Regions from separate parts of the Hydrogenophaga luteola genome, predicted to be linked through region 3. Evidence: predicted binding sites of a transcription regulator. Region 3 holds the regulator's gene; each other region holds the start of a gene.
What was found. Region 3 encodes FNR, which switches genes on or off when oxygen is low (the NO sensors DNR and NnrR bind a similar motif). Its sites were predicted from a motif close to TTGATNNNNATCAA; they were not measured.

Region 1 (3,996 bases), on a different contig from region 3:
GTTGGGTGAGCGCAGGTCCATCACGTTCAGCGGGCCACCGCTGCCATGCCAGTCGTCGGCGCCGCGTTCGTTGTGTTCGGCGCGCTTGAAATACGGCAGCACCTCGCTGAACGACCATCCCGGGTTGCCCTCGGCCGCCCAGGCGTCGTAGTCCTGCGCGTGGCCGCGCGCGTAGATCATGGCGTTGATGGAGCTGGAGCCACCCAGCACCTTGCCGCGCGGCTGGTAGCCCCTGCGGCCGTGCAGGCCCGGCTGCGGCACGGTCGAATAGTCCCAGCCGTTGAGCTGGTACTTGGCCATCACCGCCAGCCCCGCCGGGCAGTGGATGAGCACACTGCGGTCCGGCGGACCGGCTTCGAGCAGGGCGACGCGAACGGCGGGATCCTCGCTCAGGCGGCCGGCCAGCACGCTGCCCGCGGACCCGCCGCCCACGACGATGTAATCGAACATGTTGACTCCTGGCGTCGCGCGCCTGTCAAGCCGGTGCAAGACGCTGCGCGACAATGCGGGGCAAGGTAGCACAGGGCCCTGCGCCGCAGTAGGCTGGCCCGCCTAGAGCGCCTCCGTCTTTACCCTCATCTTCCAGGAGTGATTCCCTCATGAGCAGCATCCAGACCGTCGGCATCATCGGCGCCGGCACCATGGGCAACGGCATCGCGCAGGCCTGCGCCGTCAGCGGCATCCGCGTCGTCATGGTCGACGTGGCCCAGGCCGCGGTGGACAAGGGCCTGGCCACCGTGGCCGGCAGCCTGGACCGCCTGATCAAGAAGGAAAAGCTCACCGCCGAGGGCAAGGCCGCCGCGCTGGCGCTCATCAAGGGCTCCACCAGCTACGACGACCTCAAGGGCGCGCAGCTCGTGATCGAGGCCGCGACCGAAAACGAAGGCCTGAAGGTCAAGATCCTGCAGCAGCTCGACGACATCCTGGCGCCCGAGGTGATCGTCGCCACCAACACGAGCTCGATCTCGATCACCAAGCTGGCCGCCGCGACGAAGCGCTCGGACAAATTCATCGGCATGCACTTCTTCAACCCGGTGCCCATGATGGCGCTGGTGGAGATCATCCGCGGCCTGCAGACCAGCGACACCACGCACGACGCCGTCAAGGCCTTGGCCGAGGCCCTGGGCAAGACGCCGATCACAGTGAAGAACGCGCCCGGTTTCGTGGTCAACCGCATCCTGGTGCCCATGATCAACGAGGCCTTCTTCGTGCTGGCCGAGGGTGTGGCCACGCCGGAAGACATCGATGCCGGCATGAAGCTGGGCACCAACCAGCCCATCGGCCCGCTGGCCCTGGCCGACATGATCGGCCTGGACGTGTGCCTGGCCGTCATGAACGTCTACATGGCCGAGTTCAACGACAGCAAGTACCGCCCCGCCCCGCTGCTTAAGGAGATGGTTGCGGCCGGCTGGCTGGGCCGCAAGACCGGCAAGGGTGTGTACACGTACTGACCTCCGCGCCATATCGCACTTCATCGGAAGCCCGCTTTGGCGGGCTTTCTTTTTGAGGCAGATCAATGGGCGCTGCCGCGGTGTCTCCAGAATTGATTGCATGTTAAAGGAGTCTCCCATGAGCGCAGCCCCCGTCTCCATCGCAATCTTCGAATTCCTCGACAGCACCCACCAGGACATCCAGGACCATGTGCGGCAACTGCACGGGCTGGTGGAGGCCATCGAGTCCGAGGGACTGAACGCAGCCAACCGGGCGCTGGCCCGCCGCGTGCTGAACTACTTCAACACCGAAGCGCGCCAGCACCACCTGGACGAAGAGAAGCACATCTTTCCCTCCCTGCTGGCCAGCCAGGACGCCGAGGTCGTGCAGGCGGCCGAGCACCTGATCCAGGACCACGGCTGGCTGGAAGAGAACTGGATCCAGATCGCGCCCTCGCTGGAGGCTGCGACCAACGGCAATCTCTGGTTCGACCCCGCGGAGTTGCGGCACGCGCTGGAGGTGTTCGAGGCCCTGTACCTAGACCACATCCTGCTGGAGGAGTCGCTGGCCTATCCCGAGGCCAGGAAGCGGTTGGCCGGCATCGACACCATCGGCATGGGCCGCGAGATGGCGCGGCGGCGCGTGATGGCCCAGGACGAGGTGCGCGCCCTCGCCTGAGAGCCCCTGCACAGTAGGTGCCAAGGAGCGTCCCCGTACACTGAAAGGCTTCCTGTCCTGCACCTGAAGCCATGAGTTCATTCGACTTCGACCTCTTTGTCATCGGTGGCGGCAGCGGCGGTGTGCGCGCCGCGCGCATGGCCGCCGGGCGCGGCGCCCGCGTCGCACTGGCCGAGACCCTGGGAACCGACGGCTTGGGCGGCACCTGCGTCAACGTGGGCTGCATCCCCAAGAAGCTCTACAGCTACGCGGCGCACTACCACGACGCCTTCGAGGAGTCGCACGGCTTCGGCTGGGAAGGCGCGAAACCCGTCCTGAACTGGGCGACGCTCAAGGCCAACCGCGCGAAAGAGATATCGCGCCTCAACGGCGTCTACGCCAACCTGCTGCGCGGCTCCGGTGTGACGGTCATCAACGGATTTGCGCGCATCGACGGTCCACACGCCCTGACCGTGTCCACGCTCAACGCCGACGGATCGCCCGGCCACCAGGCCTTCACGGCCGCAAACATCCTGGTGGCCACCGGTGGCACGCCCTTCGTGCCGCATTTCACCGGACGCGAGCACGTCATCACCTCCAACGAGGTGTTTGACCTCGAACCCTTCCCGCATCGCCTGCTGGTGGTGGGCGGCGGCTACATCGCCTGCGAGTTCGCGTCCATCTTCAATGGCCTGGGCGCCCAGGTCACGCAGCTCTACCGCGGCGAGCAGGTGCTGCGCGGCTTCGACGACGAGATCCGCCACTTCGTGGCCGGCGAAATGCAGAAGTCCGGCGTCGACCTGCGCCTGAACGCCGGCGTAGTGGACATCCGCAAGACCGCAGAAGGCCTGCGCGCCGAGCTGGAGGACGGCAACGTGGTCATGGCCGACGCGGTGCTCTATGCCACCGGCCGCAAGCCCAATGTTCAAGGCCTGGGGCTCGAAGCACTGGGTGTCGCCCAGGGCGCGCAGGGCGAGGTGCTGGTGGACGAACGCTACCGCACCAATGTGCCCCACATCTGGGCCGTGGGCGACGTCACCAACCGGGTGCAGCTCACGCCCGTGGCGCTGGGAGAGGCCATGGTGGTGGTGGATCAGCTGTTCGGCCCCGCGGCCGGCAAGGCGCCGCGCAGCATGGGCTACGAGTTCATCCCGACCGCCGTGTTCACCCACCCGAGCATTGGCACCGTGGGCTACAGCGAGGCGCAGGCGCGCGAGAAGTTCGGCGCCATCACCGTCTTCCGCAGCGAGTTCAAGGCGCTGAAACACACGCTCTCGGGCAGCAGCGAGCGCACGCTGATGAAGCTGATCGTGGACACAGCCAGCGACCGCGTGGTCGGCCTGCACATGGTGGGTGCCGAGGCCGGCGAGATCGTGCAGGGCTTTGCGGTGGCGATGAAGGCCGGCGCCACCAAGGCGGTGTTCGACAGCACCATCGGCATCCACCCGACGGCAGCCGAAGAGTTCGTGACCATGCGCGAACCGGTCAAGGGATAAAGGCCCCCGCACTCCGCCGCTGCGCGGGTCGCTGCCCCCCACGGGGGCTGATCCGGCTTGGGGCGGCCCGGCGCCGGATCGCATCTTCACGCGCTCAGGCGCTGCCCATCCACACCACCCCGGCCGCCACCAGCACGGTGTGCAGCCACAAACCCGGCGCCAGCCAGCGCAGGTAGGCGGCGCCGCCCGTCAGGCCCGCGGTGACGCTCTTGCTCGCCGCATGCACCAGCAAGGCCAGCGCCACCGCCCACACGCCAGCCGGTCCCGACACCGGCGTGGTGGCCGAAAACACCGCCGCCAGCGCCGAATGCAGGTCGGCCAGCGCGGCGACCAGTGCGCCTGCCACCAGGCCCGCATCACCCAGCCAGCGCTGCAAGGCGTGCACCACCAGCTGGATGCTGCTGAGCAGCAT
Region 2 (3,996 bases), on a different contig from region 3:
CTCGCGCCCGAGCCCATGGTGAAGAAGTGGTGCAGCCACACCAGGTACGACAGGATGGTGATGCAGACGGTGGCGTAGACCATGGAGGTGTAGCCGAACAGGCGCTTACCGCTGAAGGTGGCGACCACCTCGGAGAAGATGCCGAACACCGGCAGGATCAGGATGTAGACCTCGGGGTGGCCCCAGATCCAGATCAGGTTCACGTAGAGCATGGGGTTGCCGCCCAGCTCGTTGGTAAAGAAGTTGGTGCCGACGTAGCGGTCCAGGCTCATCAGCACCAGCGCGGCCGTGAGGATGGGGAAGGAGGCGACGATCAGCGCGTTGGTGCACAGCGCGGTCCAGGTGAAGACCGGCATGCGCATCAGGTTCATGCCCGGCGCACGCATCTTGACGATGGTCACCAGCAGGTTGATGCCCGAGAGCGTGGTGCCCACCCCGGCAATCTGCAGCGACCAGATGTAGTAATCCAGGCCCACGCCGGGGTTCTGGTTGCCGAGGTTGGACAGTGCCAGCCAGCCCGAGGTGGAGAACTCGCCCAGGAACAGCGAGAGCATCACCAGCACCGCGCCGGCGGTGGTCATCCAGAAGCTGAAGTTGTTGAGGAAGGGGAAGGCGACGTCGCGCGCACCGATCTGCAGCGGCACCAGGTAGTTCATCAGCCCGGTGACCAGGGGCATGGCCACGAAGAAGATCATGATCACGCCGTGGGCGGTGAAGATCTGGTCGTAGTGGTGCGGCGGCAGGTAGCCCAGGTTGTCGCCGAAGGCCATGGCCTGGTGCAGGCGCATCATGATCGCGTCGGCAAAGCCGCGCAGCAGCATCACCAGCCCCAGCACCATGTACATGATGCCGATCTTCTTGTGATCGATGCTGCAGAACCAGTCGCGCCACAGCGGGCCCCACAGGCGGAACTTCGTCAGCAGGGCGAGCACGGCCAGCCCGCCGATGGCCACCATGACGAAGGTCGCCAGGATGATCGGGTCGTGCGCCATGGGAATCGAGTCCCAGCTCAGGCGCCCCAGCAGCCAGTGGTTGGTAACGGAAGAAGGATCAGCGGACATGGCGGTGTCTTGGGTGAACGGGTCGGTCGGTGCTCAGGGGCGGGCGGTGAACGTGGGCAGCGTGTCGTCGGCGGAGCAGATCTCCTGCGCGGCGGCGGCTTCGAGGGCGCGAGTGCTGCGATGGGCGCGGTTGCGCGAAGCGTCCAGCGCCATCACCTGGTGCATGCAGGTCTTGCCCTCTTCCACGCAGAGGTTCACCACGCGGTCGAACAGGCCGGCCTCGACCGACGAGAAACGTTCCACCGGGTGGCGCTCGCTGGGTTTGGCCAGGGCGAGATATGACTGGCGGGTCAGCGGCTGGCCCTCGGCCTTGGCCTTGGCCACCCACTGCTCGAAGTCCTGTTCGCTCAGGCCATGAAAGCGGAAATTCATGCCCGAGAAGCCCGCGCCGCTGTAGTGCGAGGACATGCCGCGGAACACGCCAGGCTGGTTGATCACCGCGTTCAGCTCGGTCTGCATGCCGGGCATGGTGTAGATCATGCCGGCCAGGTCGGGCACGTAGAACGCGTTCATGGTGCTGCTGGAGGTCAGCGTGAAGCGGATCGGGCGGTCCACAGGTGCGGCCAGCTCGTTGACGGTGGCGATGCCCTGTTCGGGCAGCACGAACAGCCACTTCCAGTCCAGCGACACCACCTGCACTTCCAGCGGTTTCACGTTTTCGGGCAGGGCCTTCTGCTCGGAGATGCGGTCCAGCGGGCGGTAGGGATCGAGCTTGTGGGTGGTGATCCAGGTGATCGCCCCCAGCGCGATGATGATCACCAGTGGCGCGGCCCAGATCACCAGCTCCAGCTTGGTCGAGTGGTGCCAGTCGGGCGCGTAGTCGGTCTCGGCGTGCCGGCTGCCCTGGCGGTAGCGCCAGGCGAACCACAGGGTCAGCGCGATCACCGGCACGATGATCAGCAGCATCAGCACGGTGGCGACCACGACCAAGTCGCCCTGCTGGGCCGCCACGTCGCCGGCGGGGTTGAGCACGACCAGCTTGCTGCAGCCGGTCAGCAGGCTGGCGAGCAGGGGCAAGGCGACAAGGCGGAGCGGTGTGGTGGGGCGCATGTGGAGCAGGACAAGTTCTCGACCAGCCGAACCGGGTAAACCCCAGTTGCGGAACCGGCGGGAATGTATCGGCTTTCCACCCGGTTTTCGATTGGACGTTTTGTCCTATGTCAATGCGCCGGACTTCGAGTCACGATATAGGGGTCGCTCAAAATCGGCCCTCCGGAATCTCCACATGCCCAGCCATAGCCTTGAAACCCCCGGCGCCGCGCCCCGCCAGCCCGCCGCCGCACCGACCCACGAACACACCAGCCCGGGCGACATCGCCGTCGGTGTGGTGATCGGACGGACCTCGGAATACTTCGACTTTTTCGTCTTCGGCATCGCCTCGGTGCTGGTGTTCCCGGCGGTGTTTTTCCCGCATCTCAGCCGGTTGGACGGCACGCTGTTCGCCTTCGCGATCTTTGCGCTGGCCTTTGTCACCCGCCCCATCGGCACAGTGCTGTCGATGGCGGTGCAGCGCCGCTGGGGCCGCGCCACCAAGCTGACCATCGCCCTCTTCCTGCTGGGCACCTGCACCGCGGGCATGGCCTTTCTGCCCGGCCATGCCAGCCTGGGCGGTGTGGCCATCCTGCTGCTGACCGTGCTGCGCCTGGGCCAGGGCCTGGCGCTGGGCGGGTCTTGGGACGGCCTGCCCTCGCTGCTGGCGCTGAACGCGCCGGCCAGCCGCCGCGGCTGGTACGCCATGCTCGGCCAGCTTGGGGCGCCGCTGGGCTTCGTGCTCGCCGCCGGCCTGTTCGCCTACCTCACCAGCAGCCTGTCGCAGGAGGACTTCCTCAGCTGGGGCTGGCGCTACCCCTTCTTCGTGGCGTTTGCCATCAACGTGGTCGCGCTGTTCGCCCGCCTGCAGCTGGTGAGCGCGCACGAGGAGGAAGGCCTGCTGAACCGGCAGGAGTTCGAGCCCGTGTCCACCCGCGAGCTGCTGGGCTCGCAGGGCCACAACGTGTTCATCGGCGCCTTCGCTGCGCTGGCCAGCTACGCCCTCTTCCACATCGTCACGGTGTTCCCGCTGTCGTGGATCCACATCTATGCCGGTCAGCCGGTGACCGGCTTCCTGGTGGTGCAGATCGTGGGCGCCTTCCTGTGCGCCGGGGCCATCGTCGCATCGGGCTGGCTGGCCGACCGCTACGGTCGTCGCACGACCCTGGGCAGCCTGGCGGTGCTGATCGGCGTGTTCAGCGGATTTGCGCCGATGCTGCTCAACGGCGGCGAAGTGGGCCAGGACCTGTTCATCCTGATCGGCTTCATCTTGCTGGGCCTGTCCTACGGCCAGGCCTCGGGCACGGTCACGGCCAACTTCGCGCCGCGCTTCCGTTACAACGGCGCCGCGCTCACCTCCGACCTGGCCTGGCTGTTCGGCGCCGCCTTTGCGCCGCTGGTGGCGCTGGGCCTGTCGGCCCACTTCGGGCTGGCCTTCGTCAGCCTCTACCTGCTCTCGGGCGCGGCCTGCACCCTGGGCGCGCTCCACCTGAACCGTTCGCTCGAAGCGCGCGACTGAGGCCTCATGGAAGCCGACCCGCAAGGGTCGGCGCCGCGCCTCAGACCACCATGCCCGGGTTGCCCTGCATGCCCACCAGCTTGGGTGTGTTGATCTTGCGCGGCGCGATGGTCTTGTGGTTCTTGAAGTACGCCTCCATCACGTCCCAGATCGGCTCGCCCTTGGCGCCTTCGGCCACCGGCGCCCAGCCAGCCACCTTGTAGGTCTTGCTGGCCTCGATGGGCTTGCCGTTCAGCACCATGTTGCTGATGCGCTTGCCCGCCCCGGCGTTCGGGTCGCAGGTGTAGGCCAGACCGCCCACGCGCACCATGTCGCCGCCCTGCTGGTAGTACGGGTCGGGGTTGAACAGGTTGTCGCACACGTCTTCCAGCACCGTCTTGATGGTCT
Region 3 (3,996 bases):
GGCCTGGTTCTGGCAACCCTGCCAGGACGTTCAAGCTGAGAGGCTCAAGCGCACCAGAGACCGGTGGGATCGGTGATTCCCATCCAGAGCGCCCAACCGGAGGTGGCGGCCAATGCGATCCCTGCCAGCCGGATGCCCCAACCACCTGAGCCGTCGCCCCGCAAACGCAGCAAGAGCCAGGGCCCGATGGTCAACGAAAGCGAAGTCCCGGCGGAGAACAGCGCCATGATCATCGCGCCCTCCATTGCATTGGCTGACAAAGACGCCACCATCAGCGCGGAATACAGTAATCCGCATGGCATCAGTGCCCACGCGACGCCGAGTACCGCGGGCGCCTTGGCCCCCAGGCGTCCGAACACCGGTCGCGTCCTGCGCCAGACGCCTTGGGCCAGCCCGTCGAGCCATGCTGGCTGGCGAGCCTGCCAGATCAGAACCAAACCGAGCAGCATGGCTGCCACGTGAAACATGGTCCAGACCGGCCGGATCACAGAGGTGTTGGTTCCCAGCCAAGCCAGGCCTTGCACAGAACCTGCGGCAATCGCCCCGAAGAGGGAGTAGCCAAGCAGTCGTCCAGCCTGGAAGTTCAGCAGAGCCGCCGTGCTCTGGCGCCCGGTCACGCCACGACTGATGCCTGCGCAAGCGGCTCCACACATGGCGACACAATGGGGACCACCAGCGATCCCCATGAACAGTGCGGTGAGCGCCATGGATGTTTGCATGGCAGAACTCTAGCAGTCGCAACCCTCGCGCTGGCTCGAAACCACGCGAGTCAGATGATCTTGGAGAAACGCGCCCGGTCCTGGTCGACCTGCAGGTTTTTGTCGAAAACCATGGCGATGGCGCGAACCAGATACCAACCTGCTGGCGTCACCTCCACACCAGAGTCGTCGATGCGAACCAGTCCGTGTTCGGCATAGCCGGCCAACACCTCCAGCTCGCGAGCAAAGTAGCTCTTGCAGTCGATCAGGTGTCCCAGGTTGATTGATTCGAACTGAAGCTGCCCCTGGCACATCAGGGACATGATCACGGAGCGGCGCAACAAATCGTCCCTGGTCAGTGCCAACCCGCGCACGATCGGAAGACGACCCTGGTCCAGCGCGTCGTAATACTCCTCAATCGTCTTGGCGTTCTGGCTGTAGGTCGCACCGATGCGGCCGATGGCCGAAACACCCAAAGCGATCAGGTCGCAGTCGGGCTGCGTGCTGTAGCCCTGGAAATTTCGGTGCAACCGCCCCTGTCGCTTGGCCACGGCCAATGCATCCGTCGGCAACGCGAAGTGATCCATGCCGACGTAGACGTACCCCGCATCGCTCATGGCATCCAGCGAAGCCGACAGCATCGACAGCTTGTCTCCCGCGCTGGGCAACTCGGCGGCCACGATCCGGCGCTGCGGTTTGAAACGTGCTGGCAAGTGAGCGTATGCGTAGAGCGCGATGCGGTCGGGGCGCAACTGGTTGACTTGGGCAAGCGTGCGGGCAAACGACTCGGGCGTCTGCAATGGCAAGCCATAGATGAGGTCCACGTTGACCGACTCAAATCCGATCTTGCGTGCCGTCTCGACCAGTGCGAACACCTGCTCGACCGGTTGCACCCGGTGCACCGCTTTCTGAACAGCGGGATCGAAATCCTGTACACCGAAACTCAGTCGGTTGAAACCCAACCTGGCCAGTGTCTGCAAACGCTGGTCCGTCACCGTGCGAGGGTCGACCTCTATGGAGTACTCGCCTCCTGGCACGAGCGTGAAGTTGCGGCGGATCATTGTCAGAAGATCCTCCAGCTCGGCGTCGGACAGGAAGGTCGGCGTTCCTCCTCCCAGATGCAGCTGGGACACGGCGTGCCCCTTCCCGAAGTGCTGCACCTGAAGCTCCACCTCACGCGACAGATACCGCAGGTATTCCGCAGCCCTTTCGTGGTGCTTGGTGATGACCTTGTTGCAGGCGCAGTAGTAGCAGACAGACTCGCAGAAAGGAATATGGACGTACAGCGACAACGGCAATGCGAGCGACCCAGCCCGACGTTGTTCCAGCGCCTGGATGTAGTCGCTCTCCGTGAACGCTTCTACAAAGCGGTCTGCGGTGGGGTACGAGGTGTAACGGGGACCCGGGATGTCGAATCGCTTGAGCAATTCGTCGGAAATGGCGTGACTCACAAACAATTCTCCAGTTCTCAGCGCGAATGTGCACCAAGGCAGAAATAGCACCCTTGATCAAGATCAAGGGCCGTCCAAGCCCCGGGGTTTCCCCCCATCCCCCCAACGAGGGTGAGCGCTTCCGCCTTGCTGGCACTTGTGACCATGCGTTAAGCTTCGGGCGAAATCTGGAAGATTTATGGACATTCACAGCATCAAAGTCGCCTGTTCCAGTTGCAACCTCCGGGAGTTGTGTCTGCCCATGGGCCTCAACCCTGAGGAAATGGACAAGCTGGACACCGTGATCTCCACGCGCAGGAGGATCAAGCGGGGAACAGCCCTGTTCAATACCGGCGACAAGTTCACTTCGCTCTACGCGGTGCGATCGGGCTTCTTCAAAACCTGCGTGACCACCGCCGACGGCAGGGACCAGGTCACCGGTTTCCAGATGACCGGTGAAATCATCGGCATGGATGGCATCGTCAGTGACCGTCATTCCTGTGACGCCATTGCTCTTGAGGACGCCGAAGTCTGTGTGATGCCGTTTGACCAGGTGGAAGAGCTGTCACGGGAGTTCACCACGCTGCAGCACCATGTCCACAAGATCATGAGCCGGGAAATCGTCCGCGATCACAGCGTGATGCTGCTGCTGGGCAGCATGCGTGCCGAGGAACGTCTCGCAGCCTTCCTGCTCAACCTCGTCCAGCGTCTGCATGCACGCGGCTTCTCACAGTCCGAGCTCATCCTGCGTATGACCCGGGAAGAGATCGGGAGTTACCTGGGCATGAAGCTTGAAACCGTGAGCCGGACGTTCTCGAAGTTCGTCGAGGAAGGCATCATCGAAGTCAAACAACGCTATGTGCACATCAAGAACACCGATGCGCTCAAGCAGATCGTGAACCCCCAGACCTGCCGCTGAACCTATTCGACCCCTCCAAAAAACCCCGCTCAGGTCTGAACCCTGAGCGGGGTTTTTATTTGCGAAACGCAGATCAGCTGCACCCGCCGTTGCGGGCACAGTCCTGGGGACGCTCCGTTTCAGGTACCGGACAGCGATTGACCTCGAAGGGAGACATGGCGAGCAAGGTGGTCAGCGCGCTCGATGCCATGGTGACACACCAGAACACGAAGAACGCCAGTGTGTAGATGGCCTGTCGAGACAGCTCCAGGGGGTTACCGAACCAGTGGAGATCACCCGGGTCGACCATGGCGAAAACAATCATCTCGAGCACCGAAGCCACTAGAAATGCTGGCCACGCTATCCACATCCACCGCTGAGCTTTCATGAGTCGTATCCTTCACTCCTGTGTGGCTGCATTCGGTGATGCGGCGTCCTACTTGGAGGGGGCCGCCGGTACGACCGGCGAAGCGGCGTGATTGCGCGCCTGATGGGCCGGCTGCATCTTGGCCAATGCATCGACCTTGGCCTGCCCTTCAAGCCGCTGAGCGGCGGCAAGATCTCTCTCGTAGTCGGACTTGTTGAGCACAGGATCGGGGTTCTTCACTGCGATGACCAAGGTGATCACGCCAGCGACGATCACGGCAACAGGCCCACCGACCACCAGCCACATGTGGGGCACCTTCCACCACGGCGTGGCCGGGTGATGACTTGGATTTGCTGACATGACTTGTTCCATAAGCGTGTGAATTCAGTTTAGCGTGGAACGATGAAGACGGCCTTCTCCACCACCTCAGACACATCGCTGCCGGTGGACCGGATGGTGAACCGTATCGGGTGCGAGCCGGCGGGCGCGGCGTTGGGCGGGATCTGGACGCGCACGGCGGCGGAGCGCACTTCTGTGGAAAGCACGTCCACTTCGGTTTCCGACGCGATCATCACGCCCTCCAGTCCCTCGACACTGATCTGG

Region 1: ACFOPI_RS12890 (hemerythrin domain-containing protein) is a predicted target of FNR. The motif match lies at 1,504-1,517, and genes of this name have one in related genera.
Region 2: cyoA (ubiquinol oxidase subunit II) is a predicted target of FNR. The motif match lies at 2,212-2,225, and genes of this name have one in related genera.

Annotation. Positions count from the first base shown of each region.
Region 1 covers NZ_JBHRXX010000005.1:589,438-593,433, forward strand. The annotation lists gene ACFOPI_RS12880 (GMC family oxidoreductase) at 1-450, opposite strand, end outside; gene ACFOPI_RS12885 (3-hydroxybutyryl-CoA dehydrogenase) at 600-1,451, shown strand; gene ACFOPI_RS12890 (hemerythrin domain-containing protein) at 1,570-2,109, shown strand; gene gorA (glutathione-disulfide reductase) at 2,181-3,584, shown strand; gene ACFOPI_RS12900 (MgtC/SapB family protein) at 3,679-3,996, opposite strand, start outside.
Region 2 covers NZ_JBHRXX010000002.1:29,769-33,764, reverse strand. The annotation lists gene cyoB (cytochrome o ubiquinol oxidase subunit I) at 1-1,061, opposite strand, end outside; gene cyoA (ubiquinol oxidase subunit II) at 1,095-2,111, opposite strand; gene ACFOPI_RS03835 (MFS transporter) at 2,287-3,609, shown strand; gene soxB (thiosulfohydrolase SoxB) at 3,650-3,996, opposite strand, start outside.
Region 3 covers NZ_JBHRXX010000009.1:160,797-164,792, reverse strand. The annotation lists gene ACFOPI_RS19600 (DMT family transporter) at 1-39, shown strand, start outside; gene ACFOPI_RS19595 (sulfite exporter TauE/SafE family protein) at 45-719, opposite strand; gene hemN (oxygen-independent coproporphyrinogen III oxidase) at 770-2,149, opposite strand; gene fnr (fumarate/nitrate reduction transcriptional regulator Fnr) at 2,328-3,047, shown strand; gene ACFOPI_RS19580 (hypothetical protein) at 3,121-3,414, opposite strand; gene ACFOPI_RS19575 (FixH family protein) at 3,463-3,699, opposite strand; gene ccoG (cytochrome c oxidase accessory protein CcoG) at 3,783-3,996, opposite strand, start outside.